DNA from 3 places in the Paenibacillus pabuli genome. Region 3 is predicted to be linked to each of the others. Evidence: riboswitches for the same ligand, from Rfam matches in the RefSeq annotation. Region 3 holds a riboswitch; each other region holds the start of a gene.

Region 1 (8,331 bases), on a different contig from region 3:
AAGTCTCGCGCAGCCGATTCAGCGCATCCATGACGGTCTTCCTCGCTTCCGGCAGGAAATGCTGACGATAGTCCGAAGCACTCATCTGAGCAAAGGGTACACCGTGCACCACAATCTGCGAGTGCATATCCCGCACGGGCTTGATCAAGATCGGATTCATATCCGTTGTCGCTTCAATGCCGCACGCTTCTGCCTGCGCTCCCTGTGCTCTGCCAATCTCCTTGCCATCTTCCGTCACGTAGGAGTTGAGCGCCATATTCTGTGATTTAAACGGGGCCGGTCTGAAGCCATCCTGCTTGAATATCCGGCATAGTGCCGTTGTAATGACGCTCTTCCCCACATCCGATGCCGTGCCTTGCAGCATCAATACTGCCGCTTGTCCCACAGGCCTATCCTGCACGTTCCATCACCCCAGCTCTCAGCGTTATGCTCTACATTACTCATTTCGTTCGTTCCCTATAGCAAAAATAATCCCTGCAGCAGACTTAACACTGTCAGCAGAGCGGCTTCCAGCAGCTCATTCATTGCACCGTACGTATCTCCTGTAAGTCCGCCCAACCTTGCGCTAATACGTTCGGCAACGAACTTGCCGATGAAATACGCAGCCAGCGGTACCAACATGGCAGCCGCCATAGGATACAGCCACCAAGGCAATGTTCCAAGACCCCTGTCCATCGCCAGCATTTCTACCATACTGTTGCCCGGTTGGAAGATCCACACCGCGGCGAGCGTAATGACAGCCGTCAGGATGGTCAGCCCAACCGCAGCGCTTCGTGCCCGCTGAACTTCCTTCCGTTCACCAAGGCCCTTGAACAGGACAGCAAGTCCATCGTCTCCCCGGGCATTCGGCCAAGCCGAAATGGCATATACCATGAACCAGCGGCTCCAGATCATGGGCAGAATCAGCAGTGCCCCATATAGCCAGTTGCCACGTGCTATAAAATCAGCAATTAACGCCGCTTTCATCATGAGCAGCAGTACGCAGGCAATCACGCCCATGGCTCCTACGCGGCTGTCTTTCATAATCTCCAGCATCCGCTCACGGGTTCGATAACTGAGCAGGCCATCCGCTGTGTCCATCCAGCCATCCAGATGAAGTCCCCCCGTAAGCCATACCCATATTGTAAGGGTCAACACGGCCGCCGGAAATGATGGCAGCAGTGCACCTGTCAGGGCGCCACCGAACCAGACACATAACCCAATGGCCGCACCGACCAGGGGATAATAAACCACACTTTCCCGCAGTAGTGGCGGGACGAAGTCAATCTGCATTTTCACCGGGAAACGGGACAAAAATTGAAAAGCGGCTGCTGCCGCATGTTTTTGATCAAGTCTGTTCACATTCTCCGCATCCAGAGCTGGCCCTTGGTTAACCTGATTCGTATGATCTTCCCTGTTCATCTCCTCATGGTTATGCTGGCTGTCGTTACCTTCATGGCTCATAAGCGGTACTCCTTGCTTTTCAGCTCCATAGCAATCCCTACTGTCACCAGAAATACTTCGCGGCAAATAGCAGCGACCCGCTGATTCAATATGCCCGCCAGATCCCGATATCTTCTGCCAAGCGCATACTCCGGCACGATGCCGTCGCCCACTTCGTTCGTAACAAGGACAAGCAGCCCGGGATAGGACTCGATGGCGGATACCAGTGCATTCATATGATCCAGAACAACCTGCTCAGGTTCTTGCTCGTGGGTAAGCAGTACATTGGTCAACCAAAGCGTCAGACAATCCACCAAAATGGTCGGAGCAGACGATCCTGTATGCGATTCTCCCATTTGTGTAATGAGTTCCGGCAATGCCAAGGGTTCCTCCACCGTATGCCACAGGTACCCCACTTCATCCCGCTGATTCTGATGCAGGCGTATTCGTTCGCGCATCTCGTCATCATATGCCTGTGCGGTTGCGACATACCAGGCCTCGGAGGAACGCTGCATGCAGAGACGCTCGGCGAAGGAGCTTTTGCCGCTCCTTGCCCCGCCCGTTACAAGTACGCTCATGGAGATACCTCTCCCCGAACCGCTGAAGCAGCTGTCGATGAGTTATTCGCGCCTCCAGTCTCATTCGAGCCTCCCGATACACCAGCACTTGCAAATGTGGCCATCTCATTCAATATACGGCAAGCCGCATCGATCAAATGAAGGCTGAGCACACCTCCGGTTCCCTCACCCAGCCGCATGTCCAGATCAAGCATCGGTCTGAGACCGAGTTCACGCAGGAGCGCGGCATGTCCACTTTCATGCGATGTATGCGAAGCAATCATATATTCAACACTGACCGGAGCAAGCTGTCTTGCAATCAGTGCCGCTGCAGTGGAGATAAACCCATCCACAACAACAGGGCAACCATGAGCTGCTGCTGCAAGAATGACACCTGTCAGTCCGGCAATTTCCAATCCGCCGACTTTGCCAAGCACGTCCAGGGCATCGTCTGCATCCGGTGCATTAACACTAAGTGCCTGGCTGACTACGGCAGCCTTGCGCTGAAGACCTGCGTCGTCAACACCTGTTCCCCGGCCGACCGCAGATGCGGGTGCCGTTCCGGTTAAAGCACACATGACTGCGGCACTCGCCGTCGTATTACCGATTCCCATTTCTCCGGTTACGAACAACCGGGTTCCCTTGGCGACCTCAGTCGCAACAACCTCGGCTCCGGCAAGAATCGCCTGGATCGCTTCATCCCGGCTCATGGCCGCGCCCTGCGCCATGTTGGCTGTTCCTTTGCGCACTTTGCGGGAGACCAGATCGGGGTGTTCCAGATCGGCATTCACGCCAATGTCAACACAGATGACATCTGCACCTGCATGACGCGCCAGGACGTTAACGGCCGCTCCCCCTGCCAGAAAATTATGGACCATCTGCGGGGTTACCTCTGCCGGGAAGGCACTAATGCCTTCGGCAACTACGCCGTGATCGGCAGCCATAACGATGACGGCCCTGCGATCCAGACAAGGCCGAGCCTGACCGGTTATCCCCGCAAGTCGAATAACCAACTGTTCCAGTTTACCCAGACTGCCGGGCGGTTTCGTTAATGAGTCCACATGCGCCGAGGCTTCTGCCGCCACTTCTTCATTAGGACCCACAATCCGATCAATTAACTGTTCCAACGTCTGTTCATTATTCATACCGCCAGCACTTCCTTCATCAAAATATGGGGTCGCCCCCGATTTTCGTTCACTCATGTTCTCGCCGCAGCAACAATTGCGGCAATCCAGTATCGGGATGATTCACCATGGCCGGGTTCACCCGGAAGATATCCCGAATGTTCTCTTCCGTCATTAACGAATGCGGTGTTCCACTGCTTACGAACATGCCTTCACGCAGAGCGAGAATGTGATCGCAGAATTGCGCAGCGAGGTTCAGATCGTGCAGCACAGCCACAATGGTAATCTTGTTTTTTTGCCGCCAGGAAGATAATAACTCCATGAATTGCAATTGATATCGGATATCAAGAAAAGTCGTTGGCTCATCCAGCAATAACAGTTTCGGCTCCTGAGCCATGACTTTGGCAAGTGCCACCCGCTGCCTCTGCCCTCCGCTGAGTGCATCAAGCGGCCTGTCGGCCATTTCGGTTAAGCCCAGTTCTTCCAGTACCCGGTCCACCACTGCCGCTCCATCTGCGGATTCCCTGCCAAGCCAATTCTGATAAGGATAACGTCCCATCTCCACCACATCTCGGACGGGATAGGAAATGGCTGGCAGACCGTCCTGCTGTAATACCGCAATCATGCGGGACAGATCTTTCCGACTGTATGAGGTAATCTCCCGGCCTGCAATCCGGATGCTGCCTGCACCAGGCTGTTCGGTTCCGGCAATGAGCTGGAGCAGCGTTGATTTGCCGCTTCCGTTTGGACCAACGACACCCCACCATTCCCCTTCTGTCACACGCCAGTCCACGTTATGCAGTGCCCGGTGGTGACCGTACATTTTACCTGCTCCAGCGACTTCGATCAGCGGCTCTTTTGAGGTCATGCTTGTACCCGTGTCCGTACTCATGGCATCCCCCCTTTTCGCAGCTTTTTATTCCGATGCAGCAGATACGCGAAGAAAGGAGCACCGACAAAGGCCGTCACCACACCAAGCGGAATTTCGGTCGGTGCCAGCAAGGAGCGGGCAATCGTATCCGCCCATACCATGAAGATGGCTCCGCCAATCGCGGACAAGGGAACCAGCAAACGATAGTCAGGCCCAACGATTAGCCGAAGAATATGCGGGATAACGAGCCCTACGAATCCAATGACACCCGAAACCGAGACAGCCCCGGCGGTAAGCAGTGTTCCTACGGCAAGGACGGATAGCTTCAACCCATCCACCTGGACACCGATATGTGCAGCCTGCCGTTCCCCCAGTGCAAGAACGTTCAAGGAACGGGCACGGCTCCAGAGGAAAATCAGACCGAGTATAAAATACGGGAAAAGGATGGCCGTATACGACCACCCACGCAGAGCCAGACTTCCCATCGTCCAGTATATAATTTCGTTAATCGTCTGTTTCGACATGGTCGACAGGAAGGAGACCACCGCTCCCAGAAAGCTTTGCATCACCACACCAGCCAGAATCAGGCTGTGCGTCGGCATTTTGCGCCCTTCACGAGCCAGGGCGAGTACAAACCATAATGTAAGCACGCCCGTCAGAAACGCAACGAGCGGCAAGGTCCAGATTCCGATCAGTGCATACTGCAATCCGAAGAAAATCAGAAAAGCTGCACCCACCGATGCCCCAGACGATACACCAAGCGTAAACGGATCTGCCAGCGGGTTACGAAGGACCCCCTGGAAGCCCGCTCCGGCGATGGCCAGCGATGCACCCACGAGTACAGCAAGCAGCACCCGCGGGAACCTGACCTTCCATATAATCTGCTCGGCTGCCGTACTCCAGTCAGGTGTGATCCAGTCACCGATCCATGGCATGTGATGAAGCAGAATGCCTGCAATGTCACGGACAGGCAGAGCCACCGAACCGATGCCCGTACAGATCAGCACGGTCAGCACAAGCAGCAGAATTCCGGCTGTTCCGTACACTGCCAGCTTTTTACTCATTGGAACAGGTCAGGATAGATCGCTTTGGCTACAGCTTTCAGACCTTCCGTTACACGTGGTCCCGGACGGCTCAGCAGATTGGCATCCAGGCCAATGACTGCGTCGTCTTTCACAGCTGTGATTTGATCCCAGCCGCTGCGCTCTTTGATGATTTGATCCAGTGTTTTGGAGTTTTCATCAATAACATCATTAGCGTACAGAATGACATCCGGGTTGGAAGCAATAATGTTCTCTTCGTTAATTTCATTCCAGCCTACGAGGTCGGAAGCAACGTTGAAACCACCGGCTACCGTAATCAGTTCATCCATGAATTCGCCTTTACCCACGGTCCAGCCTGGGGAGAATTCAACATATACTTTTTTCTGATCTTCCGGCTTAACAGCCTTAACCGCTTCGGTTACGTCCGCTACATCCTGTTTCATCTTCGTGATGAGCTCCTGAGCCTGCTCCTGATGATCCGTAATTTTGCCGAACGTTTCAATATTGTTCATGACATCGTCTACCGATTTGGGATCCGTTTTGAAAATGGTGATACCCAGGTCGCGCAGTTTCTTCACGGCTTCTTCGCTCATAGAAATCCCTGTAAATACGACGTCTGCTTCGGCTGCGATAATCGACTCTTCATTAGGCTTCGACACACCGCCCATTTTCGGTTTGGTTGTTGCAGCTTCCGGATAATCGTCATAGTCGGATACACCTACGATCTGCTCGTCCAATCCAAGTGCAAACAACGATTCGGTTTCTGCCGGAGATACGGATACGATTTTGGTTGGCGCTTGCTCAAACGTGAAAGATTCACCCGTCGCATCGGTTACCGTAAGTGGATATTGTGTTTTGAGATCCGTCTGCTCCTGGCCTTGGGATTGCTCCTGTGCCGGCTGCTGCGTAGACGTACCTGTTCCCTCGCTCGTTGTTGCGTTTCCACATCCGGCCAGAGCCAGTGTCAGCATCGCTGCTGTCAGCAGGGACGCCATGCCTTTCCAATTCTTGATGTTCATGTTGTTCATTCTCCCCTTCTCTATGTTCTCTCTTAAGTAGTGCTCCTGACCATTTCCCCTGAATTTGTGTTCCTAAATAAAATGACCCTAGAAAACCACACTAGGCCACTACGATTGCAGTACCATCTTCCGATCGCTGTTATCCCCAGATTTTTTTGATTCTCTTTTATTAACGTGAAAATCCGGGGATAAAGGCGAACGCTACGCTTCTCCAGATTGGTTCTGCACTCTTCGTTACGTGTGAATATTTCGGTTCATCCTATATGAACAAAAAAATCCCTGATCCTTACTTCAGGATCAGGGATGACGTCTCGCATATGGCGATCTGCACATCTTCAGCATACCCGCTGTCCATGCGCATAGAATTGCCCGAAACGCTGTCCTTTCCTCGAAGGAACACCGGTTTGTACGTCCAGGGCAGGTAACCTGACTTACAGGACTGCTCGTCCTGATTTACAGTGGCGGGACCGTGCCGGATTCACACCGGCTTCCCTATTTCACCCATTGTGCCGTCCATCGCTTGCCTATACTCGATGAAATCTTCTAACTTGCACAAGGGACCCGTGGTCGCTGATATTGTAACCATTCAAGTGAGCATGTCCCATCCATCAGCGCTTAAGCGCATAACGAGATATGTATTCATGCTGAAGTCACACTTCTGTTGTGATTATAGGTTATATTGCACATCCTTACAACCCGATTCACGGAAAAGACACCCTGCTTGAAACCCAGCTATTTTCGCTTTTTTCAAGTCGAACCTTAATTGCTTGCCCCGGAATGACCTGTGTATCCCAGAATCCCAGTTCCGGTATAAGACGTGATATGGCATAACGAATTACACCGCCATGGGTAACTACCGCTATCGCCGGAGCGGGATTTTTACCGAAATAGCGCGCCGGCGAAGCGGACAAAAGACACTCCTTCAGGAAGGTGTCAATCCTCGCAGCAAAAGCCTGCCAAGGCTCGCCGCCCGGTGGCGTCACATCCTGCGGTGCATCAATCCAATCCCGGTAGTGCGGATTGTCCTTGAGTTCATCGTAAGTCAGGCCTTCCCATTGCCCAAAATCAATCTCACGCAGACGCGGATCAAGCTGCGCTTGCTCTGCTTGCGCAGGTGCAATTCGTTCCATGGTCTGCCGGCAGCGCAGCAGATCACTGCAATATAGCACATCCCATGTGATCGCGCTAATGGACTCGCGAAGCGGCGCCATTTCCCGCTCTGCATCTGGCAGAAGACCGATATCGGTATGTCCGAGGTATCTCTTTTCCACATTCCAAGAAGTTGTCCCATGACGGATAAACACAATTTCCCGTATTTCAGTTCCACAATGCTCGTGCTCTACTTCCATAACAGTGCACCTCCTGCTGTCCAGATGCCGAACGCTACCAGCCAGCATAACAGCACAAAAGCTCCCGCCGACCAGAACATCAAACGTGTGGTTCGCACGATATCCTCTGCTTCCATCAGCCGTGCCTGATCGCCCATATAGGCTCGAAAAGAAGCTACGCCGTGATAGACGTTATGCCCCCCAAGCCTGATGCCGAGCGCTCCTGCAACGGCCGACTCCGGAAATCCGCTGTTCGGACTGGGGTGCAATCTGGCATCCCGGCGAACCATGCGTGCCGCGCCCTTTGCATTCAGCTTCATGATCCATGCTCCCGTAATCAGAAGCAAGGCGGTAAGACGCGCCGGAATCCAGTTCGCCCAATCATCCAGGCGGGCAGAGGCCCAGCCGAGGTGTAAATACTTTTCATTTTTATAACCAACCATGGAATCCAGCGTATTAACGGCCCGATAAGCCATTGCAAGCGGTGCACCCCCAATCAGGGCATAGAATAGTGGAGAAACGATGGCATCCACGATATTTTCGGCTACAGTCTCCACGGTTCCCCTTACCACTTCCGGTTCATCCAGATGCGCTGTATCCCGCCCCACGATCATGCCCAGTGAACGTCTAGCCGCAGGCCAATCCCTTACTCTCAGATGACGATACACTTCCATGCCTGCATCCTTCAGTCCTTTGGAAGCAATGGTGGTGGCAATCAGTACCACTTCAGCTAGAACTGCAACCGCTGGGTGAACAAGTCCAAGTATGTAGATCACTCCCCAAGAAAGCACAAATGAACCACCCGCAATAACTATGGGAAAGAGCAGCCCTGCCCCTTTAAGACCCTGATCACTGCTCACTCGCTTTCTTATCACTCGCTCCAATGCAGAAATTCCCTTTCCCATGCCGATCACCGGGTGAGGGATCCAGCGTGGATCTCCAATGAGGCGATCCAGTATGTATGCCG
Region 2 (8,331 bases), 720 kb from region 3:
ATACCTCCATGCACGTTCATGACATTGGTGAGTACGGCCATAGGATTGGTGTAGTTCAAGAACCAGGCGTCAGGGCACACTTCCTGCATGTCCCGGGCAAAGTCAAGCATGACCGGAATGGTACGCAAATTGCGGAAGATACCGCCAATGCCAAGGGTGTCAGCAATCGTCTGGCGCAGTCCGTATTTCTTCGGAATTTCAAAGTCCGTGATTGTACATGGATCATATCCGCCCACTTGAATCGCGTTAATGACATATTTGGCACCGCGCAGCGCTTCTTTGCGGTCTGTATATTTTTTTACGGCACAACGGCTTCCAAGAGAACGGCCCATACTGGTCAACAGTCGCTCCGAATCATTCAGCCGTTCGGCATCGATATCATACAAAGCCAATTCAAAATCCTGCAGTGCTTCGGTCATCATAACGTCACCTAATACATTTTTGACAAATACGGTGCTGCCTGCACCGAGAAACGTAATTTTGTTCATCTCAAGTCCAGCCTCCCTGAATAATGGTGTACCCCAACTATAGGCCGATCCGGTTTATATAACTATGGTTCAACCTCTCTCATACATGGCATAATCCCATTTTCGGTATCGCTTTCAGCTGATATTTCCCTGATTCACCTGTTATAATTTAAAATGAGAAAATAGATGCGGGGAAAGGGAAGGAGTGGGAGGATGACACCGATTGAGTTTAATGTGATGCCCATGGACTGGACACAGATGGAGCTGGTGCTGTTGTTTTTCGGCTGGCAAGCCTGCGATCCTTCTCATTATTGGGGTCCGGGGGTGCGAGATTCCTATGTGATTCATTACATTCATGAGGGATGGGGAACTGTTCATATGGAAGATAAGGAGTACCATTTAACCCAGGGTCAGGGCTTCGCCATTCTGCCAGATACCATCATTCATTATGAGGCCGATGCGAAGGAGCCTTGGACATACTCCTGGTTCGGGTTTAAGGGCGTACATGCCAAGACATTCATGCAGCGGGCAAACCTGAGTCCAGCGTGTCCTGTATTTGAAGCCAGGGATCCAAAGGTAATGGATGGTTTGTATGCAGACATGGCTCAAGCCTCATCGCGTAATGGTGGAGATGTATTCAGCCAGAGTCTGCTGTATCGTTTAATTGCCGAACTGATCTCCTCCTCACCCGAAGAGGATAAGCCGCTGAGGCCCCTATCGACCAAGGACGAATACATCAGACAAGCTGTCCAGTTTATGGAGAACAGGTACAGCCAGAAGACCTCCATCCTTGATATTGCGCAGTCCGTGCGTCTGGATCGTACATATCTGTCCGGTCTTTTTAAAGAGAAATACGGGAAATCGCTGCAGGCGTTTTTTCTGGAATACCGGATGAATCGCGCAGCAGAGCTGCTGCAGAGTTCAACGCTTTCGATCAGCGAGGTTGCCCACTCGGTGGGGTATACCGATCCGCTGTTATTTTCCAAGATGTTTAAGCGAGTCACAGGAGTTTCCCCCAAAGGATCGAGAGAGCGGGATTAGGCTGATGCGCTGTTTCAAATTTGAATAAATGCTTTGATCATTATCTGTGAGCCAGCTATACTGGTACAGAATGCATTTCAATTGAATATGTGGAACTGGGTGCTTTACCTTCGGGTAGAAGCTTAATAGGGAAGACCGGTGTAATGCCGGCGCGGTCCCGCCACTGTAACAGAGGAGTCATGCAGCGTTATGCCACTGGTTTAGGCCGGGAAGGTGCTGCAATGATGGAGATTCTGGAGCCAGGAGACCTGCCTAGTTTAACAACACAGTAGTACCTACGGGAGATAGGAAGGTGTTTAGAGAGCATGACTTTTTCTGAAAATCTGTCTATTTAAGACGTCCTTATCCGGTATTTGCGGAGAGAGACGTCTTTTTTGATATGCATGGACAAGTCACAGTGGGGGGTAATTGGGAGAGGATGTCAGACATGTGAGCAGATATATCGTTAAAAGATTCATTCAACTGGCAGCCGTGTTATTCGGCATTTCGTTTCTGACATTTCTGCTGACCTACCTGTCTCCAGGGGACCCGGCAAGGCTTATGCTCATGTCTACCGGGGTCACTCCGTCGGACGAATTGGTTCAGCAGGTACGTCTCCAGCTGGGGCTGGATCAGCCATTTTGGATACGCTATGGAACCTGGCTGGGACAGGTGCTTACCGGAGATTTCGGAACGTCCTATAAATACGACAGGCCTGTGCTCGACATTCTGCTGTCCAGGCTTCCAGCCACGCTTCGGCTAACAGGAAGTGCCCTGCTGCTGGTCATTCTGATTGCGTTTCCACTGGGTATTTTGTCGGCCGTCTACAGAAACAACGTGCTGGATTACGTCATACGCCTGTTTTCGTTTGCCGGGTTGTCCATGCCCAGCTTTTGGCTGGGCATGCTGCTTATGCTGGTATTTGGAGTACAGCTCAAGCTGCTGCCTGTCATGGGAAGTTCGGGCTGGAACAGCCTGATATTGCCGGCATGCACACTGGCGTTACCACTGATCGCCCAATATATCAGGCAGATCCGTACAGTGATTCTGGAAGAGATGTCCCAGAACTATGTAACGGGGGCCAGAGCCAGAGGCGTGAAGGAGAGAGTCATTATGATGCAACATATTCTACCCAATATATTATTGCCCATCGTTACGCTCATGGGCATGTCTACTGGCGCACTGCTGGGGGGAGCAGCCATTGTGGAAAGTTTGTTTGTATGGCCGGGTGTAGGACAGATGGCGGTCGATGCCATCTTTACAAGGGACTATCCCCTGATTCAGGGCTACGTCATCTGGATGGCAACCATCTATGTATTGCTGAATCTGATTGTTGATCTCTGGACACATCTGCATGACCCGCGGATTCGACTGGACGTGGATGTCTAGATGAGAGAATTTAAGCTTATTTTGACACAGCATCGCTGGTTCACGTTTCTATGTTCACTGACCCTCCTCTGGGTCATTCTCGCCATGATTGCGCCACTGCTCGCACCGCATGATCCACTGGCAACGAATTTTGCCAAGGTACTGCAGCCAGCCAGTTCGGAGTATCCGCTTGGAACCGATCAGCTTGGACGCTGCGTGTTATCCCGTATCCTTTACGGGGCCAGGACGTCGCTTCTGCTTACATTTATGATGATCGGAATTGTATTTGTACTTGGTGTAGCCATTGGTGTTATCGCAGGTTTTGCCCGTGGTCTGACGGATACAGTGCTGATGCGGTTATCCGATACGCTGATGGCCTTTCCAGGATTAATCTTCGCTATCGCCGTAGTGGGGATGCTGGGGCCAGGCCTATTTAATACGGTAATTGCCCTGGCTGTTGTCTGGTGGGCGAAGTATGCACGACTGGCAAGAAGTCTAGTGATCTCGCTTCAGCAAAAGGAGTATGTCGCTGCGGCAGCCTTCAGCGGTGCGCGAAAGATTCAGATTATCACCAGAACCATCCTGCCCAACACGCTGTCTCCTCTCATCGTCATGGCGATGATGGATGTGGGCGGCATGATGTTATCCATCTCAGGCCTGTCCTTTTTGGGGCTGGGTGCTCAACCTCCTGAACCGGAGTGGGGGGCAATGTTGAATGAAGGCAGACGATATTTGCAGACAGCTCCGTGGCTGTTGATTTATCCGGGATTTGCGATTTTTTGCACGGTGATCATTTTTAATTTGCTGGGCGACAGTCTGAGGGATGTGCTGGATCCCAAGAAAAAAGCAGCTTAACAGGAGGAACGGGAATGAATTCGAGATATGGAAAAACGCTAACGCTTACCATACTGTCATTATTGATCTTATGTATTATCGCGGCATGTGGCCAAACCACATCCAACACTTCTACCTCGTCACCAGCAGGTGATCGGACGGCTGAGAAGGATAAGGACAGTTCAGGTGCGCCGACTCATCTAAATGTAGCCCTGTTCTGGCTTGGCAGCAATCTGGATCCGGCAGAAGATTGGAATGGCTGGACCCTTACACGGGCAGCGATTGGAGAGACCTTGATTCAATTCGATGAGAATATGAAATTGGTACCGAAGATTGCGGATAGCTGGGATCGTATCGATGATACGACTTGGCATTTTCATATCCGGGACGGCGTAACGTTCCATAACGGCAATAAGGTCACGGCAGATGTAGTGAAGAAGTCCATTGAACGTTCCATGGAGCTGAATGAGAGAGGACAATCGACCTTACCGGTGGCTTCCATGACCGCAGAAGGTCAGGATCTTACCATCCAAACAACGGAGCCATATGCATCCCTGCTTGGTAATATTGCTGAACCCTTGTTTGTGATTGTGGATACGAGTGCAGATACATCGAAATTCAAGAGCGAACCCATCGCCACAGGGCCATTTATGGTAACAAGCTATACCCCGGATCAGGAAATTCAGGTGAAAAAATATGACGGATACTGGGACGGCGCAGCCGATGTGGACACCATTACATTTAAATACATCAAGGATGACAGCACGCGTGCGCTTGCATTGCAGTCGGGTGAGATCGATGTAGCCAGTAACGTGGGACGAAGCAGCTTGGCCTTGTTCCAGGATCAGAGTCAATACACCATTGATGAGATCCCGAGCCTGCGTACGCAGTTTGTATGGTTTAATACGAAAAACCCGCTGCTGAATGAGCCGGATGTACGCCGTGCAATCTCCTACGGGATTGACCGTGAGATGTATGCAAATACACTGGTGGGCGGTCAGGCGGCCAAAGGACCTTTTACCTCGGCTCTGCCTTTTGGCTATGATCAGGTCAAGGGATATAACTACGAACCGGAGACAGCCAAGAAGCTGTTGGATGAGGCTGGTTACGAGGATATAGATGGGGACGGTATTCGGGAAAAAGACGGACAAAAGCTAACGCTCCAATTGATTCTCAATTCGGCTTACGAATCGGATTCCATTGTGGCTGCTGCGATGCAGTCCCAACTGAAGGAGATTGGGGTTAATCTGGAAATGACCTCTTACGAGGATCTGACTGATCATCAAAAAAGCGGGAACTACGATCTCGCTCTGACCAGTATTAATACGGGCATTACCGGAGATCCCCAGTATATTCTCGACTTTTATTTCAAAACGGGAGCGGAGTGGAACATCGGTGGATATAGCAATCCGAAGCTGGATGCGGTGATTCAGCAGCTGCATTCCGAATTCGATGTGGAGAAAAGATATGAACTGGCTGCAGAAGCGCAGCAGATGATCCTGGATGATGCGGCATACATGTTTATTACCTATACTCCAATTAACATTGTGAGCAAAAGTTCTGTGCAGGGTGCGACGATGTATCCGATTGACTTTTATCTCCTGGATCGCAATATCCAGGTTGGGCAATAATGAGCACCTTACTTGGTGTGGATCGGCTTTCTGTAGCGTACAGGAGCGGTTCACCCGCACTGCAGAATGTATCGTTTGCAATGAACGCCGGGGAGATTGTCGGAATCGTGGGCGAAAGCGGAAGTGGTAAATCGACGCTGCTTCGAGCTTTGCTAGGTATGCTGCCAGACGGCGGCCAGTATACGGGTGGAGACGTTATTTTTCAGGGAAAATCAATATTGAGTTATTCGCAGAGGGATTGGGGCGGTATACGCGGCAGGCGGATGGCCATGATTTTTCAGGATAGCGGTTCGTATCTGAATCCCATTCGCCAAGTAGGAAGTCAGTACATTGAGGCGATCCGTACACATTATGAACTATCGAAAAAAGCTGCCTATGTCATGGCGGTGGACATGCTCTCACAGATGGGATTGGATGACCCCGAGCGGATGATGAATATGTACCCCGGCCAGCTTAGCGGAGGCATGAAGCAGCGAACGGCAATTGCCATGGCGGTAACGATGGAGCCAGAACTGCTGCTTGCCGATGAACCGACCAGTGCGCTGGATGTAACCACTCAGGTTGAAGTGATCAAGCGATTGACCAACCTTCGGGCAAGGCAGGGAACGGGGATGATCATTGTGACGCACAACATTGCGGTTGCAGCCCATATGGCAGACCACATCGGTGTGATGCAGAACGGGTCTTTGGTTGAGTTTGGACAAACTTCAAGCATAATTACAAGTCCACGTCATGCTTATACCCGCGAATTGCTAGCTGCAGTACCTGAATTGGAGGGGAATACCGATGGGAAATGAAAGGACGCCTGTGCTGGAACTGAGGAACTTGAGTAAAACCTACGAATCCAGGGGCCAGGGAGCCCATTCAGCTTTGCAATCGATCAACCTGAAACTGTATCCGGGAGAATGTCTGGGAATTGTAGGTGAGAGCGGAAGTGGCAAAAGCACCTTGGCCAAATGCGTGACCCATCTGGAAAAGGCAACCTCCGGGCAGATCATTTATCGTCAGCAGGATATTACACTGATAAGAGGAGAGGCTTTGCGGCTGCAGCGCAAGCAGATTCAGATGGTTTTTCAGGAACCTTCGGCGATTTTCAATCCCCGCATGAGGGTGGGATCGTTTATTCTTGAGCCTTTATTGAACTATAAACTGATCAAGCGCAGGCAGGCTGAAAAGGAGATTCACCGTTTACTGGAGCTGGTGGGATTGCCTGCTGCTATGGCTGACAAGTATCCACACGAAATCAGTGGTGGGGAGCTGCAGCGAGTGGTTATTGCCCGGGCGATCGGAGTGCAGCCGGATGTGATTATATTTGATGAGGCTACCTCGGCACTCGATGTTTCCATTCAGCAGCAAATTTTGAATCTGTTGGTCCGATTGCGTGAAGAGACAGGGATTTCGTGTATATTCATATCGCATGACCTGGCTGTGGTGCAGCAGGTTAGCGATCGCACTGCGGTTATGTACAAGGGAGAGATCGTTGAAGTGTTGGAAAGTGCGCAGCTGAATCGTGCAGCCAGTCATCCCTATACGCGGAACTTAATGGCTTCGGTGTTGTCGGTGAAAGAGATCAAGAATAAGATGCGGGAGTATGCCCTGCAAGGCATCACGGGCTGAGTTGGTAAGGTGTATCGTGGTTTTTATAATTAAGCGAAGAAAAAGGATTATTCCGGGTCATGGTAGTGACATTCGGAGTAATCCTTTTACTGTATAAGGACTATAAGAAATGATGAACTGATGTTGAAAAGTACTAGAAGGTACGCAAACAACCAATGTACGCAAGCATAGGGAACTAAGCCGAGTATTGAGCGCCGTCTACTGTCTCTATTTTAATGTGGCACTTGGGATTGGAAGTCGTTTCGACTCGACCGATTGGCATGGTAGAAGACAACATCCCCGTCTTGGATGGGCCAAGTATTGCCTTCAGTATCGACCGGATTGTTCTGAAAACCCTCCATCTGCCACTGATTCATCAGAGGTGCATAGATGTACTGGAGATGAGGCGCGTCAGTATCGCCATTTCGTAGACTTTCAATATTGAAGTTGACTACGATATACCCATTTCTCAGAAACACTGCGGACTTTTCATCCAACTCATTTTGTCTCGCAAGTGGCTCCATATCCGTGCCTTTCGGCACGGCATATACATCAGCTGGCAGGCTGTATTCTCCATACCAGTGCTGGATGGCTGCATTTGCCCGATCCAAGTTAACGCCTTGCGGGATGTCCGTTTTGGGTCCGATCAATGTACGAATGGATGAGGGCAGGATCATCCAATCATAACGTCCCACCCACGTTTTCTGGTGCGAGATCTGATCGACGAAACGAACCATGTATTCTGCCAGTGTGCCTTGGCTCTGCTCCTCATTGGTCAGTTCATAGGTGTATCGATAACGGGCGGTATCGCCCATTTCGGTACCAGGAACATTTCGTAAACGGGCATTCAGAACCACAAAGCGTTTCTCCAAATCCTGTGCAGATCCGATACGTATAAACCTTTCCTGTCCTCTGTGGTAATACAGATCTACCTCCTGCCTAGAGGTACCATCCTCATTCACAAAATGAAAAGTTGGCGTAATCCGAACACCATCCTGCTCACCAAACATATTACCTTTCGTTTTGAGGTCAAACTTGATATGGTACCCGGTTTTTACAGCCACATTTTTGAATCCCTGTATTGGATGGCTGCCTGGACGAATGGGCAGTACGAAAGGTGCCAGGTTGCCACGAGGGTCACCATCTATACGATTCAAGCCTGTCCAATAGCTGACTCCCGTTGGCTCCGGGCTGCCTGGCTGCTTTCGAAAAACATTTTCCCAGTTATAGTCCGAAATGTCGGTGACATGAAAATCGTATAGCCTACCGATGACTTCGACTGGAACCATATCGGCAGCTACGTGATGGGGCAGGTTGGTATTGGCATCCTGCTGTTCGGTAAAGTTGGAGGGTGCGTTCTCCGCGATATTGCGGAACTCAACCTCATAGTTGCCCTCGTCTACCCATACCGGGAG
Region 3 (8,331 bases):
ATGGTTGCATTGCCTTTTGTCATCAAGGGAAGCGACTTTCGGTTCAAATCCGTGACTTGGGGAATAACGATTGCTGCCTTGCTGATGATGCTGATTATGATCGAGACCATTACCTCCATTGGTGTGCCGATCGCATCAAGGCTGGTATATCCTTCGTATGAACTTGCCAGACAACTGCAAGTAAGTGACTTTCTGGACCGGTTCGACCTGGCACTGGCTGCGGCCACCCTGCCTACCATGATTACAAAAATTGCATTTGACCTGTATTTTATATGCTGGGGACTGAAGCGAATGATTCCCAAAGTATCCGGGAAGCTCATGACCGGTCCAGTTGCGCTTGTTGGATTCGTATGTGCATTTTGGTTTTTTAAGAATGCAATTCAGCTGTTCCGCTTCACGCGGGAGTGGACATGGATTGCCATTCTATTCGAAGTGCTCTTTCCCATCATTCTTTTCGTGTTTCTTCGGCCACGTAAAAAGGAAAGGGACTCCTCACGCGAAGGAGAGAAGCATCGCGATACAAGCAAAAAACAGGATGAACAGGGGGAAAAAAGACACGGTTCGGATCAGGAAGACGAGACAGGACATGATGACATGCAGGGGGGCGAGCTTCAGCCTTCCTAATGCCAATCATAAAAAATCGTTATAGAAGAACAGGCCAAATGACGTGAAACGAGGTTTCCCTCCATGAGACTACCCTGTATACTGTAGTCAAACGAATGACGTTCGGACGAACGAACTGGGGGGAAACATGAATGGCTCAATATTTGGCAGGTGTACGTGTAGCGCTGACAGGACCACGTAAATCCAAGGAAATGGCCTTGTTGGTTGAGAAAATGGGTGGTATTCCACTCGTGCGGCCAGCACAGGGAACGGTATTCCTGGATGATCGGAGCATACGCGATGGTCTTGTCTCTTTAATCTCTGATCCACCCGACTGGGCGGTGTTAACTACAGGGATGGGGCTCGATGCCATATTTGAAATGGCAGAGGATATGGACATTGCCGGTCAACTGCTGGATGTCCTGTCGGAAGCCTCGATTGCGGCAAGAGGATACAAAACGGTGAATGCACTTCGTAAGCGCAAGCTCGCACCGCTGGTCCGGGATGATGATGGCAGTACGGATGGGCTGATCCGGGAGTTCGCCCCACATGATCTGGCAGGCAAAAAAGTCATGCTCCAGCTTCACGGGGAGACTGCACCGAAGCTGGTCAACTGGCTGGAGGAACAGGGTGCACAGGTAAGACAGGTTTTGCCTTATCGTCATGTGCCGCCAGAAGAGGCCGAACTCGAATTGCTTTTGAATGAAATCGTGCAGCATGAGGTCGACGCTGTAGCATTCACCAGCGGCCCCCAAGTACGGTTTTTGTCAGCATATGCAGCTTCCCAAGGCAAGCTGGAACAGATGCAGCAGGCTTTCCGGGAAGCTGTAATTCCTGCATCTGTAGGCAAGGTGACTGCGAACGCCATGCTTGAAGAAGGTATTGAAGCACGGGTTGTTCCGGAGGAAGAAAAGATGGGAGCGCTCATCGTTGAACTGGGACGATATATTGCTGCAGCACATGCCAATAAATCCTGACACGCAGATCTGGACATATGCCTTATAAAGTATCCGGTAAGTCGTTATGAGAGTTTCGCATATGAATATCGTCATTCAAGTTCTGATCCGTTCTGGATCAGAATTTTTTTGTTTTGTCTGAAAATAGAATATTGGACAAGCATCATAAGCATGGACTTTTTTTCCTGAGCGGTGTTATGATGAAACCAATATCATTCATGAAAACAAGCAAGGTGCTCTTGCGTGAGCAAGAGGTAACAGGGAATCGGGTGCAAGTCCCGAGCGGTCCCGCCACTGTAATGGGGAAGCCCTTTTCATCCATGTCACTCGACCATCCGGGGAAGACAGAAAAGGAAGCTGATGATCCAGAGCCAGGAGACCTACCTTGCATGTGTCACCGAACCCTTCGCGGAAAGGAGTGGTGTACGAAGAATCAGGAAACGGGCGAACCATCGGTTCGCCTGGCAGGCCCTTTGCGGCCATGCAGCCACAGGTCTATCCACTATAGGGCCGTGGACTGTCTTCTTGAGTGTACGTACATACGTATCCCATCCGTTATAAGGATGGGATTTTTTTGTTTATTTTCAGGGAATCAATCTGGAATCGGAATGGATCGAACATGCCGCGAAGAAGAAGGTCGGTCAAGCCGTCCTTCTTCACTGTTTTAGATTACAAGGGATAAGAAGGTCGAACGGCGTGGCGCCAATGATCAAACGATCAACCACAAACCATAGCTGTAGAAGCGTGATATAGATGTTACTGACGTGCTAAGGGTGAGCAGGGAGATGGAGGAGGAGAAGCAATGCAGAGTCAAGGAAAGCTGCTGATTATCGGCTTTGGCCCGGGAGCCATGGAGCATATCACCACACGGGCATTGGAGGCACTTCGGGAGAGCGAGGTCATTATTGGTTATAACACCTACGTTGACCTGATTCGTCCACTCCTGGACGGACAGGAGATTGTGCGGACAGGCATGACCGAGGAAGTAAGCCGGGCACAGGAAGCGGTCAGACAGGCGGAGATGGGCAAAATTGTTGCGGTAATCTCCAGTGGAGATGCAGGTGTATACGGCATGGCAGGACTGGTGTATGAGGTACTGATGGAGCAGGGCTGGAAGCCGGAAAGCGGCGTCGGCGTAGAGGTTATTCCGGGTGTATCTGCCATTCAATCCTGCGCTTCCTTGCTGGGTGCGCCTGTGATGCATGATGCATGTACGATCAGTCTGAGTGACCACCTTACGCCTTGGGAGACAATCATTCGCCGAGTGGAAGCAGCAGCAGCGGCTGATTTTGTCATTGCTCTGTACAACCCTCGTAGTGGACGCCGGACGCGGCAGATCGTGGAGACTCAGGAGATGCTGCTGCGATATCGCAGTCCCCAGACGCCGGTGGGACTTGTAAAAAGTGCCTATCGTGAACGTCAGGATGTCGTGATGACCACGCTGGAAGATATGTTGAATCATGATATCGGCATGCTGACGACCGTCATCATAGGTAACTCCTCGACCATGATGTATGAAGGACTCATGGTCACACCGCGCGGATATCAGCGGAAATACACGCTGAATACCGCGGAACAGTCGCTCAGACCGCATGAGCGGCTTCGCACGGAGGCCGAGCCTTGGTCGCTCGGCGCCATGGAGGCCCGTTCTGCCGCTTCAGCCGATGCAGCAGACACGGTCCGCGACGCGCAGACCGCGCAGCCAGCTGCGGAGCCAGCCCTGCGCGGCGCGAGCACCAGCGCGGGCACGGGGCCGCAAGGGCAGCACGGCGCTGGTATGCCTGCTGCTCAGCCATCGGGAAGCCCGGCAGGTGGCGGTAGCACCGCAGTGCTTTCCGCTGAGCGCCCTGCGGCGGTGAATACCGCGGCGCGTACAGCCGAGGCACAGCCGGGTACTGGTGCGGCCGAGCTGGCTGCCGAGGCGCTGACGCGGCTTGCGGCAGGCGGCAAACTCGCCGGCGAAGCGGCCAGTCGCTGGCTGGATGCGGCGGTGCCAGGCGTGCCAGCCGGGACGCCGCAGGCTGCAGCCGATGCTGCTGTGCGGACCGCACCTGAGCCGGGACGCAAGGCGCCGCTGTTCGAGATTGGCGTGTCGCCTGGCGTCGGCAACAAGAAGTTTACTGCAGCCCAGATGGCGCTTCTGGCGCAATGCGCGAGTGAAGAAGGCGAGCTGGAATACACGCCGGAGCATCAGATTATTTTGCGGGTACCGACCTTTGAACCGGCTCAGCTGGTAGAAGAACTGCGTGCAGCGAATTTCATCGTGGTGCCGATCGGTGACGTCATCAAGGTGAAGGCCTGTGACTTCTGCGACATGGAGAAGGATGATGCTGTTCCGATGGCCAATCATCTGCAGGCTGTTATAGGCGGACTTAGTGCGCCGAAAGAGACCAGCGTGGCTCTGAATGGCTGCGGCATGGCATGTTATGGTGCTGTATTGGAGGACATCGGAATTGTCTACCGCAAAGGCGGATACGACCTGTTCCTTGGCGGCAAGAAGTTCGGACGAAACGCTCACCCTGCCCAGCCAGTAGCCGAGGGGATTCCAGGTGATCAGATTGGCGGGATGGTGGAGCGGATCGTAGCGGAGTACAAGGAAAAGGGACACCCGAATGAGCGATTCCACAAATTTTTCAAACGCGTCGGAGTAATCCAGGGCTTCCGTCACGTAGATGCGCCTGTCACCGTGGAAGTAAATCCGGTATGCGGCGACTAGGGATCGTGCCAGTTTTGGTATCGTCCGATAAAATCGATTCTTCTATCCAACATTTTTACTTACAACTGCAACAGTTCTTTGCACTTTTATATAGATCGAAATGATTGGGTAACAGGTTACCCTCCGTGAAAGGCTCGTTTACCGAGTAAAGCGCAGCATAAAATTGAGATGCCTGATCTATGGATCAGGCGAGGGAGGAAGAAGCCAGAGATGAATGCCATTTTGCTGGTGGGACACGGCAGCCGTGATCCTGAGGGGAATCGGGAGTTAATGGAGTTTGCACGTGCGGTAGCGGAGAAAGCGCCGGAGAATACCGTGGTAGAGACCTGCTTTTTGGAATTAACAAGACCGAGCATTGCCGAAGGGGTTACGGCTTGTGTGAATCAAGGGGCAACGCGCATCGTATTGGTGCCAATCATTCTGTTTGCTGCAGGGCACGCCAAAATTGATATTCCGAATGCAATCGACCGGGCCAAAATCCGTTATCCGCAAGTGGAATTTGTGTATGGACGTCCGATTGGCGTACATGAGAAAGTCGTTCAAATTATGCAGACCCGTCTGCAGGAGGCTCGGCCTGTCCTTGTGGCCGCAACTCAAGGCGGCGCAGCAGTGGCGGCTCAGCCTGCTGCTGTCACGGATGAAGAGACAGCCGTACTTGTCCTTGGACGGGGAAGCAGTGACCCGGATGCCAACAGTGACTTTTTCAAAATGACCCGGATGCTATGGGAGAAACTGCCGTATAAATGGGCCGAAAGCAGCTTTATTGGCGTGACGCAGCCCTCATTCCCGGATGGATTGCAGCGTTGTCTCCTGCTCGGAGCGAAGAAAATTATCATTATGCCTTATTTCCTGTTCACAGGTGTACTGATTAAACGCATTGATGAGATGACAGCAGAGTTTGCTGCGGCAAATCCGGACATTCAGGTAGAGATTGGTGGATATTTCGGATTCCATCCGAAATTGGTGGAACTGGTACTGGAACGCGCGAACGAAGGGTTGAATGGACGGGTCGCGGCCAACTGTGACAACTGCCAATTCAGACTGGAAGCTGCCAAATATCACCACCATCACCATGATCACGATCACGGGCATGATCATCATGACCACGACCATGATCACAGTCACGATCATCACCATCATGACCACGACCATGGACACAGCCACGATCATCACGCACATGATCATAGCCATGACCACCACCATCACCACGATGAGGAGCACCATGCTCACGACCATGCCGAGAGCAGCCGAGAAGCATCACTGGATTTCCATCATGATCACGACGGTGAACTGCACCATTCGCATCATGAACATGAAGATGCTTTGCATAATCAAGTTGGACAGGACGAAGCCGAGGAGAATATCTCGCCAGCAGATGCTGGGCATGCTCAGGTCGCAGCTGCGTCGGATCAGGTGAACCGTCCATGATCCTGATGTTATGCGGTACAAGTGATGCGCGAGAATTGGCTGTGCAGATTCAGCAGCAGGAGATGGAAGTACTCACATCGGTTGTAACCGAGAATGCTGCGCAGAGTCTGTCCGAAGCCGGGCTGCCGGTTCGAACAGGCAGGCTGACGATAGAGGCAATGGTCCAGCTTGTCCGTGAAAAAGGAAGCCGTGCCATCGTGGATGCAAGCCATCCCTTTGCAGAGGAGGCCCATGCCAATGCCATGGAAGCAGCCAAACAGGCAGGAATTCCTTATATCCGTTACGAGCGGACGGGACTTGCATACGATGACCATCCGCTGCTTCATGTCGTGTCTTCCTATGATGAAGCAGCCCTTAAGGCGAAAGAGCTCAAAGGTTCGGTTATGTTAACCACAGGAAGCAAAACGCTGCAGATTTTCACCAAGCACCTGCTCGGTGATCCCGACATTCGTCTCGTTGCCCGTATGCTTCCGCGTCTCGACAATATGGAGAAGTGCGGTGAACTGGGTGTTGAACAGCGCAATATTATTGCCATGCAGGGACCCTTCTCCCGTGAAATGAACGAAGCCTTGTACAAGCATTATGCCACTACCGTTATGGTGACCAAGGAAAGCGGCAAGACCGGGGCTGTAGATGAGAAAATCCAATCGGCTCTGGAGCTGGGCATTCAGGTTGTATTGATTTCTCGCCCAGAGGCCGAATTCGGAACGGTGTTTGATGAATTTGAAGGCGTACTCTCCGAGTTAAAGCGCGTATTGATGCAGTAGAACACCCGAATAGATCAAATTGGGATAGACCCATTTTGAATCATATTACTATCGAAGGAGTGAGTGCATATGGATTTCAAAACGGAATTTAAACCTTTAACTGTACAGCCTCAGGAGATTGAGGGGAAAAGCTTCGAGATGATTACCGAGGAGCTGGGTGAGCACCCATTCACGGAGGAACAATATCCCGTTGTACAGCGTGTAATTCATGCCTCAGCTGACTTCGAACTTGGCCGCAGCATGGTATTCCATCCGGATGCCATACAGGCAGGCATTGCAGCCCTTCGTGCAGGCCAATCCGTCATTGCTGACGTACAGATGATCCAGGCGGGTGTAAGCAAGGATCGCATTCGCGGGTTCGGCGGAGATGTGCACGTCCATATTTCCGACCCGGATGTGATGGAGGAAGCGAAGCGGTTGAATACAACAAGAGCCATCATCTCAACTCGCAAAGCGACCAAAATGTACGAGGGAGGAATCTACGCCATCGGTAACGCACCGACAGCGTTGCTGGAGCTGATCCGTTTGGTCAAAGAAGGCGAAGCCAAACCGGGCTTGATCATTGGTATGCCTGTTGGATTCGTGTCCGCGGCCGAATCCAAGGACGAGCTGCGCAAGCTGGACATCCCATTTATCACGAACATCGGCCGCAAAGGCGGCAGCACGATCGTAGTAGCTGCCCTGAACGCCATTTCCCTGATGGCAGTGAAGGTTTAGTCGCTGTTTCAGCCTAAACTGAGCGTACCGAGCAAAGAATACATGGGCAGCGCTAACGAACCTGAGTGAAGCTATTCTGCTCAAAGGCGCCAAAAACGCTGGGAACATCGGCTTAAAGTTGAAATAACATCGCTACGATTCGTTAGATTATCAGTATGTAGAAATCGGCTCGAATAGCGATTCCTGAGTTCGTTAAAGTGTAGCCATGATCAACTGAAACGGAGCGAATGTTAGAGCATGCATGATACAAAGTGCATCTGGTAGATTCATGCCTTAAGCATCGCTCAATTTCAAAAAAGTGTGAAGGCATGAACCATAAACTTGGTAACTGCCATCCAATGCCAACTTCTAGTGGCATTAAATGGCCAGTTACTCCAGAAAAACCTCATGGCATGGCTTAGCATATGAGGTTGCAGTAAGAACTTTGCGAGGTATACGAGGACGCAGGAGTAGCGAAGGGGACGGAATCGACTCTGTAGAAGCGAAGTGTTCGCCTTTGTCTCCATACTTTTTCCTATGAAAAAAATAATTAAGAAAGTATGGAGACAACAGCGATCGGAAGAACGATCCGTACCCGTAAAGGCCACCCCGTAGTCTTCGCACACACAGTGATCCAAGTGTCACCTACCATTTAATGTGATAAGAAAGGACGGGAGGTTCAAAGCCATGGAAAAGAAACGCATGAAAAGCGGGGAAACACCCGATCCGGATAAACCGATGCGTTCCGGCTTCACCACGGGAGCCTGTGCCACGGCCGTTGCCAAGGGGGCCGCGCAGCTCCTGTTAACTGAGGTCCCTCCTGCACAGGCTGTGGTTTCATTGCCGGCAGGCTTTGACCACTCGTTCGAGCTGATCGAGCAGGAACTGATGTCGGATGGAACGGCCACCTGTGCCACCATCAAGGATGCCGGGGATGATCCGGATGCCACGCATCTGGCGAAAATTATTGCACACGTCTCCTGGCGAGACGAGCCTGGCGTGGAACTGGATGGCGGGATCGGGGTAGGCCGTGTCACCAAACCCGGCTTGCCTGTGCCTGTGGGTGAAGCGGCAATTAATCCCGTTCCGCGCCGTATGATTACCGAGGCTGTCACCCAGGTACTTGCCGAACATGGAACAGCCAGGGGTGTAAGGGTCGTCATAA

The links. A riboswitch is a leader RNA that binds a small molecule or an ion and turns the genes downstream of it on or off. The one in region 3 is predicted to bind cobalamin.
Region 1: another riboswitch for cobalamin. It lies ahead of ABGV42_RS14175 (ABC transporter substrate-binding protein); the one in region 3 lies ahead of cobJ (precorrin-3B C(17)-methyltransferase).
Region 2: another riboswitch for cobalamin. It lies ahead of nikB (nickel ABC transporter permease); the one in region 3 lies ahead of cobJ (precorrin-3B C(17)-methyltransferase).

The regions. Positions count from the first base shown of each region.
Region 1 is NZ_JBDOIO010000003.1:2,650,906-2,659,236, forward strand. It holds gene ABGV42_RS14145 (cobyric acid synthase) at 1-364, opposite strand, end outside; gene cobS (adenosylcobinamide-GDP ribazoletransferase) at 457-1,443, opposite strand; gene cobU (bifunctional adenosylcobinamide kinase/adenosylcobinamide-phosphate guanylyltransferase) at 1,440-2,000, opposite strand; gene cobT (nicotinate-nucleotide--dimethylbenzimidazole phosphoribosyltransferase) at 1,997-3,124, opposite strand; gene ABGV42_RS14165 (ABC transporter ATP-binding protein) at 3,174-3,995, opposite strand; gene ABGV42_RS14170 (FecCD family ABC transporter permease) at 3,992-5,038, opposite strand; gene ABGV42_RS14175 (ABC transporter substrate-binding protein) at 5,035-6,036, opposite strand; cobalamin riboswitch at 6,436-6,574, opposite strand; gene ABGV42_RS14180 (histidine phosphatase family protein) at 6,738-7,385, opposite strand; gene cbiB (adenosylcobinamide-phosphate synthase CbiB) at 7,376-8,331, opposite strand, start outside.
Region 2 is NZ_JBDOIO010000005.1:1,084,527-1,092,857, forward strand. It holds gene ABGV42_RS31610 (alpha-glucosidase/alpha-galactosidase) at 1-488, opposite strand, end outside; gene ABGV42_RS31615 (AraC family transcriptional regulator) at 681-1,508, shown strand; cobalamin riboswitch at 1,589-1,778, shown strand; gene nikB (nickel ABC transporter permease) at 1,938-2,876, shown strand; gene nikC (nickel transporter permease) at 2,877-3,710, shown strand; gene ABGV42_RS31630 (ABC transporter substrate-binding protein) at 3,725-5,320, shown strand; gene ABGV42_RS31635 (ABC transporter ATP-binding protein) at 5,320-6,117, shown strand; gene ABGV42_RS31640 (ABC transporter ATP-binding protein) at 6,107-6,937, shown strand; gene ABGV42_RS31645 (DUF5704 domain-containing protein) at 7,150-8,331, opposite strand, start outside.
Region 3 is NZ_JBDOIO010000005.1:366,931-375,261, reverse strand. It holds gene ABGV42_RS28400 (GerAB/ArcD/ProY family transporter) at 1-624, shown strand, start outside; gene ABGV42_RS28395 (uroporphyrinogen-III synthase) at 756-1,580, shown strand; cobalamin riboswitch at 1,774-1,961, shown strand; gene cobJ (precorrin-3B C(17)-methyltransferase) at 2,362-4,275, shown strand; gene ABGV42_RS28385 (sirohydrochlorin chelatase) at 4,486-5,703, shown strand; gene cobK (precorrin-6A reductase) at 5,700-6,470, shown strand; gene ABGV42_RS28375 (precorrin-8X methylmutase) at 6,540-7,187, shown strand; gene ABGV42_RS28370 (cobalt-precorrin-5B (C(1))-methyltransferase) at 7,854-8,331, shown strand, end outside.